One region of the Methylobacterium durans genome, then DNA from elsewhere that is predicted to be linked to it. Evidence: riboswitches for the same ligand, from Rfam matches in the RefSeq annotation. Region 1 holds a riboswitch; each other region holds the start of a gene.

Evidence for each region. A riboswitch is a leader RNA that binds a small molecule or an ion and turns the genes downstream of it on or off. The one in region 1 is predicted to bind cobalamin.
Region 2: it holds a riboswitch for cobalamin, as region 1 does, so the genes downstream of both, DK389_RS14540 (CbtB domain-containing protein) here and DK389_RS24405 (TonB-dependent receptor) in region 1, are expected to answer to the same signal.
Region 3: it holds a riboswitch for cobalamin, as region 1 does, so the genes downstream of both, DK389_RS21810 (TonB-dependent receptor) here and DK389_RS24405 (TonB-dependent receptor) in region 1, are expected to answer to the same signal.

What each region holds. Positions count from the first base shown of each region.
Region 1 is NZ_CP029550.1:5,294,622-5,296,879, reverse strand. It holds gene DK389_RS24410 (peroxidase family protein) at 1-204, shown strand, start outside; cobalamin riboswitch at 481-674, shown strand; gene DK389_RS32825 (hypothetical protein) at 669-860, opposite strand; gene DK389_RS24405 (TonB-dependent receptor) at 947-2,258, shown strand, end outside.
Region 2 is NZ_CP029550.1:3,148,166-3,150,423, reverse strand. It holds gene cobO (cob(I)yrinic acid a,c-diamide adenosyltransferase) at 1-290, opposite strand, end outside; gene cobU (bifunctional adenosylcobinamide kinase/adenosylcobinamide-phosphate guanylyltransferase) at 287-817, opposite strand; cobalamin riboswitch at 928-1,120, shown strand; gene DK389_RS14540 (CbtB domain-containing protein) at 1,156-1,338, shown strand; gene DK389_RS14535 (CbtA family protein) at 1,367-2,128, shown strand; gene DK389_RS14530 (DUF1636 family protein) at 2,121-2,258, shown strand, end outside.
Region 3 is NZ_CP029550.1:4,759,643-4,761,900, reverse strand. It holds gene DK389_RS21815 (hypothetical protein) at 16-225, opposite strand; cobalamin riboswitch at 398-591, shown strand; gene DK389_RS21810 (TonB-dependent receptor) at 917-2,258, shown strand, end outside.

The sequences.
Region 1 (2,258 bases):
CGGGATACCATCATCGATTTCAATCCTGGCGCGGATCGGCTCGACGTGCGGGGGCTGGGGCTGTTCGACGCTGCGGATGTCCTGGCAATCACGAGCGACGATGGGTGCGGGGACGCCGTGATCAGCCTCAAGGGACTCTCGATCACGCTCGAAGGTGTCAGCGAAGCGCAGCTCCAAGCGGCATGTAGCACGTTTGTTGTCTAGGTGGATGCGTCGGCAGCTTGCGCTTCGCGCCTATCGCCGCCCGAGAGGCGATGCGAGCCGCGTCTCCCAAGCGGCTTTGGCAGTGGCCCGGCTCGCAGCCCTCGTGCACCCTTGCGAGATGATGGACGGCTACGCCTCCGTCGAGCCTGTCGGCTTCAACAGCCGCCCATTGGAGGCGATCCGGCGCAGACGCGCGCCCCGCTGGACCCGCTGTTGCTGCCAGATCACACATCGACAGGGCTGCGCGAAGTTCCGTTGACGCTCACGGAGCCGGCCGCATAGCTAGATCTCGACGGTTCCCTTCGGGGATCAAAAGGGAACGCGGTGAGGGTTCGCCCCGAGGCCGCGGCTGCCCCCGCAACTGTGAGCGGCGAGTCCTTCACCACCATGTCACTGGGGTCTGCCCCGGGAAGACGGTGCGAGGGCGGCGACCCGCGAGCCAGGAGACCTGCCGTCAGCCGTGGTCACACGCGAAACGCGTCGGGCGGGGTGTCCTGACGGGTGTCGAAGCGCTGCCAATCCCGAGCGGAGGCGGCGACCGAGGCCTCGTTCGCGGTGACGTGCCACTGCCGTTGCCCGAGGCCCCGTGTCCGAAGCTGCTCGTCGCCCGATCCCCAGAACCGTGACAATCCTGGCCTGTGCGGCTTGGCTCGCATCCGATGTCGCCTGGGCCCGGCCGGCGAATCCGTCGGCGGGCGACGAGGCGAGCCTTGCCGAGATCTCGGTGACCGCGGAAACACCGATGGTGAGCACGTCCGGTCCGGTTGCCAGTGCCGGCTACGTCGGTGGTGTGACGGGGATCGGGGGCCCTCTCCCGCGCGTCGACTCCGCCAGCGCCGGCGTGATCACGGGGGCGCAGGTCAACAACCGTCCCGTGACCCGCCCCGGCGAGGTGCTGGAGGCGGTGCCCGGCCTCATCGTCACGCAGCACTCGGGCGAGGGCAAGGCCAACCAGTTTTTCCTGCGCGGCTTCAACCTCGATCACGGCAGCGACATCGCCATCACGGTCGATGGCATGCCGGTCAATATGCGCACGAACGCCCACGCCCAGGGCTACGCCGACATCAACTTCCTGATCCCCGAACTCGTCGGCGCGGTCGAGTTCCACAAGGGGCCCTACTTCGTCCGCGACGGCGACTTCGCTTCGGCCGGCTCGGTGCGCATCGACTACCTCGACAGCGTCGAGAAGAACCTCGCGCTCACCTCGATCGGGTCGTTCGGCTACAAGCGCGCGCTCACGATCGGCTCCGCGCCGCTCGGCGCAGGCCACCTCCTCGTGGCCGGCGAGGCGCAGGTCTACGATGGTCCCTGGGCCGAGCCGGACCGGTTGCGCAAGCTCAACGGCGTCCTCCGCTACAGCCAGGGCACCGCCACCGACGGCTTCGCGCTCACCGGGATGGCCTACTGGGCAAGATGGAACGCCACCAACCAGATCCCGGAGCGGGCCGTCAGCGGAGGCCTGATCGGACGCTTCGACACGCTGAACCCGACCGACGGCGGCGACACGGGCCGATTCTCGCTGTCCGGGCGCTGGAGCGGCACGGACGAGACCGGCATCACCCGCGCGAACACCTACGTGATCCGCTACGGGATGAACCTCTGGAACGACTTCACCTACTTCCTCAACGATCCAGTGAACGGCGACCAGTTCCGCCAGCACGACAATCGGGTTCTCGGCGGCGGCGAGGTCTCCCACACATTCCAGGGCGCCCTGTTCGGCCTGCCCATGGAGAACGAGATCGGGGTCCAGACCCGGACGGACTCGATCCGCGTCGGCCTCTTCAACACCACGAACCGACTGTACCGCTCGACCGTGCTTGACGACCGGGTGCTGGAGGCGAGTGCCGCCTTCTACTACGAGAACCGGGTGCGCTGGACCGACTGGCTACGCACCAGCGTCGGCTTCCGCGCGGACGGCTACTACGCCGACGTTGTCTCCGACACACCGGCCAACTCGGGCCGGGCGCGGGACGGCATCGTCAATCCGAAGCTCGGCCTCGTGCTGGGTCCCTGGTTCGACACCGAGCTCTACGTGAATTACGGCGGCGGCTTCC
Region 2 (2,258 bases), 2.1 Mb from region 1:
CAGGTGAAGCCCTCGCCCAGCGCGTGCCAGGCGACCCGGTCGCCGAAAGCCTCCAGCGCCCGCTTCTCGCCCGTGTCCCAGGCCCCCTTGATGAACTGCACCACGCCGACCCGCCAGCCGCGCCCCAGCGCCCGCAGCACGAGCCCGAGCGCGGCCGTCGTCTTGCCCTTGCCGGGGCCGGTGTTGACGATGAGGAGGCCCTTCTCGACGGTCTTCGAGGCGACCTCGGCATCCTGCGCCGCCTTGCGCTTCCGCATCTTCTCGCGGTGGCGCGCGTCCTCGTCGCTCATGCGTGTCCTCCAGCGGGTTTGACGACCATCGGCAGCCCGGCCACCAGGAACACGACCCGGTCGGCCTCCCGCGCGAGGCGCTGGTGGAGCCGTCCGGCCGCGTCGCGGAACGCGCGGGCCAGGGCGTTGTCGGGCACGATGCCGAGCCCGACCTCGTTCGAGACGAGGACGAGCGGGCCGGCCGCATCCGCGCAGGCCGAGGCGAGATCCTCGGACGCGGCCGCGAGATCGGCCCCGCCCAGCATCAGGTTGGTGAGCCAGAGCGTCAGGCAATCGACGAGGACGGGGCCGCGCACCTCCCGGATCGCGGCGGCGAGTTCCGTCGGCACGTCCCGCGTCACCCAGCCCTCTCCCCGGCGGGCGCGGTGGAGGGCGATGCGCTCCCGCATCTCGTCGTCCCAGGCCTGCGCGGTGGCGAGGTAGGTCCAGGGCGCCGGGGAGGTCTCGACCAGCGCCTCCGCGTGGGCGCTCTTGCCCGAGCGCGCGCCGCCGAGCACCAGGGTCATGCGGGGGGCGGCCTGAAGCATCGGGCTCCTTTGCCCCAAGCGCAGCCCTCCGGTCAAAGATCGCCTTCGCCTTCGATCAAAGAATCGCGGGACTCGGGGTGCGGCCCGCGTTGTGCCGGCCCGCGCGACAGGCTAGAAGCCGGTGAGACGGTGCCCCGGCGACGGGGTGAAAAGGGAATGCGGTGAGGGGCTCGGGCTCCGATTCCGCGGCTGCCCCCGCAACTGTGAGCGGCTAGCTCCTGCCACCACGCCACCGGATCTCCGGGAAGGCGGCAGGCGCGAGGATCCGCGAGCCAGGAGACCTGCCGTCCCCCGCTATCCTCGAACGCCGCCGGCGGGGCGGCCGGAGACCTGACCCGATGACGACGAACGTCCAGACCCTCGGCACCACCGGCACCCGCGCGAGCGAGGGCGCCGCCGCCATCGCGATCGCCGCCCTGCTGGGGCTCGGCCTCGTCTTCCTCGCGGGCTTCGCGCCGGCCTCGGCGCTGCACAACGCGGCGCACGATTTCCGGCACACGCAGAACTTCCCCTGCCACTGACCGCTCTGCCGCAGCCCGCAGAGATCCCATGATCATCCGGCTCCTGTCGGCGGCCCTCGTCGCCGGCTTCCTCGCGGCCGTCGTCGCGACGGGCCTGCAGCTCGCCCTCACCTCGCCGCTCATCATCGCGGCCGAGCGCTACGAGACGCACGCCGCCCTCGATGCGGACGAGACTCGCCTGCCCATCGTCCTGGCCCACGCGCCGGCGCAGGGCCAGGCGCCTGCCCAAGGTCACGACCACGGCAACACTGGGCCTGGCGCGGAGTGGCAGCCCGGCCCCGGCCTGCCGCGCATGGCCTTCACTGGCCTCGCGACGCTGATCGGCGGCATCGGCTACGCGCTCCTCCTCGGCGCCGTGATGCTCGCCTGCGGCCGCGCGCCGACGCCGGAGCGGGCGCTCGCCTTCGGGCTCGCGGGCTTCGCCGCGGTCGCGCTCGCCCCCGCCCTCGGCCTGCCGCCGGAGCTGCCGGGCAGCGAGGCGGCGCCCCTCGCCACGCGCCAGGCATGGTGGCTGATGACCGCCGCAGCGACCGCGATGGGCCTCTACCTAATCCTGATCCGGCGGGCGGCCGTCACCATCCTCGGCGGGCTCGTGCTCATCGTGGCGCCGCACCTCGCCGGCGCCCCGGTGCCGCCCGAGGGGAATTCGGCCGTGCCCGCCCTCCTCGCCGCGCAATTTGCCGCCCGCTCGCTGGGCATCGCCTTCGTGTTCTGGGCGGTGATCGGGCTCGCCTTCGGCTGGGCCTGGCAGGTGTTCGGGCGCGCGGCAGAGGCGCCGGCCCATGCCTGAGGGCCAGCCCGAACCTGTGGTGCTCTACGTCTGCACCACCTGCCGCGCCGAGGGGGACGGGGATGGCCCGCGCGCCGGGGCGCGCCTCCTCGCCTCCATCGAGAAGGCGCTCGCCGAGACGCCCGTGCCG
Region 3 (2,258 bases), 530 kb from region 1:
ATCCTGCGACCGGGCTCACTCGGCCGCGGTCATCTCCGGCGTGTAGTGGCCGCACCAATCCTTCGAGGCGACCACGGGCCACAGGCCCTTCGACTCCGGAGCCGGCTGGCTCACCGGCGGGTTGAAGCGGCAGAGCCCCTCGTCCGTCGCGGAGATGCCGCCGTTCAGCTTGTGGTCGTCGAAGAAGCGGCAGCTCTCGCAGGCGCCGTCGTGGGTGCTGGCCATGATCGTGTCTCCGTTCCGTTGGGGGGCAGGCCGGAGCCCGCCGCGTCCTCACACTTGTTAATTAGAACAAGTCGAATGTAGCGTCAATGCGCGGGCGCCACACCGGTTCCGGAATCGACCTCCGGGCTGTGCGCGGGCCGGCCGCTCCCGTTGACGGGCGGGATCCGCGCGGCCTAGCGTCAGCCCCGACGGTTCCCTTCGGGGATCAAAAGGGAACGCGGTGAGGGTTCGCCCCGAGGCCGCGGCTGCCCCCGCAACTGTGAGCGGCGAGTCCTTCACCACCATGTCACTGGGGTCTGCCCCGGGAAGACGGTGCGAGGGCGGCGACCCGCGAGCCAGGAGACCTGCCGTCAGCCGTGGTCACACGCGAAACGCGTCGGGCGGGGTGTCCTGACGGGTGTCGAAGCGCTGCCAATCCCGAGCGGAGGCGGCGACCGAGGCCTCGTTCGCGGTGACGTGCCACACCGAGCGCGCCCGCGTGTCCGCTGCATCCGCTTCCGCAACCGCCGAAGGCCTCGCGCCGGCGGCCCCGCCCCGTTCCGCCCCGCCCCCTGCGGCGTGGCGCTCCGGGTCATGGCTGTCCCGCGATGCCGTGCGGCGATATCCTGATTGTAATGTTGTAACATTGCATTCAAGGTTGCGGTGGGGCCGGTCATCCGCGCGTGCCTCGACCCTCGGAATCGACACCGTCATGCCGTCCCGTCCCCTCACGATCCGGTCACCCGGCCGGGTCCCTGCCCGCCTCGCCCGACGCCTCCTCCTCGCCGCCGCCGGCCTCGCTGCCGGCCCGGAGGCCGCCGGGGCGCAGGAATCGGTCACCCTCGACACGCTCTCGGTCGCCGGCGCCGGGACGCCGGGAGCCGGGGTCCTTGGGGCCGATCTGCCCGCCGGCCTCGCCCTGCGCGCGCCCAACCGCGGCGCGAGCCGCCTCGGCCTGACGCCGCTGGAGACGCCCGCCAGCATCGACGTGATCGCGGGCGAGACTGCGCGCCTGCGCGGCCAGAACACGCTGGTCGAGGCGGTGACGCAGAACGCCACCGGCATCACCACCATCGCCTCGCCCGGAAACGGCAACGGCGCCTTCACGGCCCGGGGCTTCGCCGGCCCGAACTCGATCCAGCAGCTCATCGACGGCACCCGCCTCTTCGTCGGCGCCGGCACCGTCAACTTCCCCTTCGACACGTGGAACATCGAGCGCATCGAGGTGCTGCGCGGCCCGGCCTCGGTGCTCTACGGGGACGGCGCCATCGGCGGCGTGGTCAACGTGGTGACGAAGAAGCCCCTCTTCGTGCCGCTCAACGAGGCGCGGGTCGGCCTCGGCACGGACGGGGTGGCGCGGCTCGCGGTCGATTCGGGCGGGCCCATCGGCGAGTCGATGGCCTACCGGCTGAACGTCAGCGGCAACCGCGCCGACGGCTGGATCACCCCGGACGGCGATTTCCGCAATCTCGCGGTCTCGGGCGCCCTCGCCTGGCGGGTGACGCCCGATCTCGACCTGACGGTCAGCCACGATTACGGCTTCCAGGAGCCGACGCGCTACTGGGGCACGCCGCTGGTCGAGGGCCGCATCCTCGAACGCTTGCGCTTCAACAACTACAACATCCGGGATTCCAAGATCCTCTGGCAGGACAACTGGACCCAGGCCCGGGCCGAGTGGCGCCCGAGCGCCGACATCACGATCCGCAACACCGCCTACCGCCTGCAGAGCCGGCGCCACTGGCGGGACGTCGAGCAATACGCCTTCAACCGGGGCACCGGCCTGATCGACCGCTCGGACTACATCGAGATCTACCACCAGCAGGAGCAGATCGGGAACCGGTTCGACGCGGCCTTCCGGGGCGAGCTGTTCGGCTTCCGCAACGAGTTCCTGGCGGGCTTCGACGTCAACGCGATCCGCTTCCGCCACACCAACAACTCGCCCTACGGCGGCGAGTCGAGCGTGGCGCCGACGAATTACGATCCGGGCCTGTTCATCAACCTCGCCGGCACCCGGCCGGCCTATTCGACCCGCACCAGCCAGGCCTCGGTCTTCG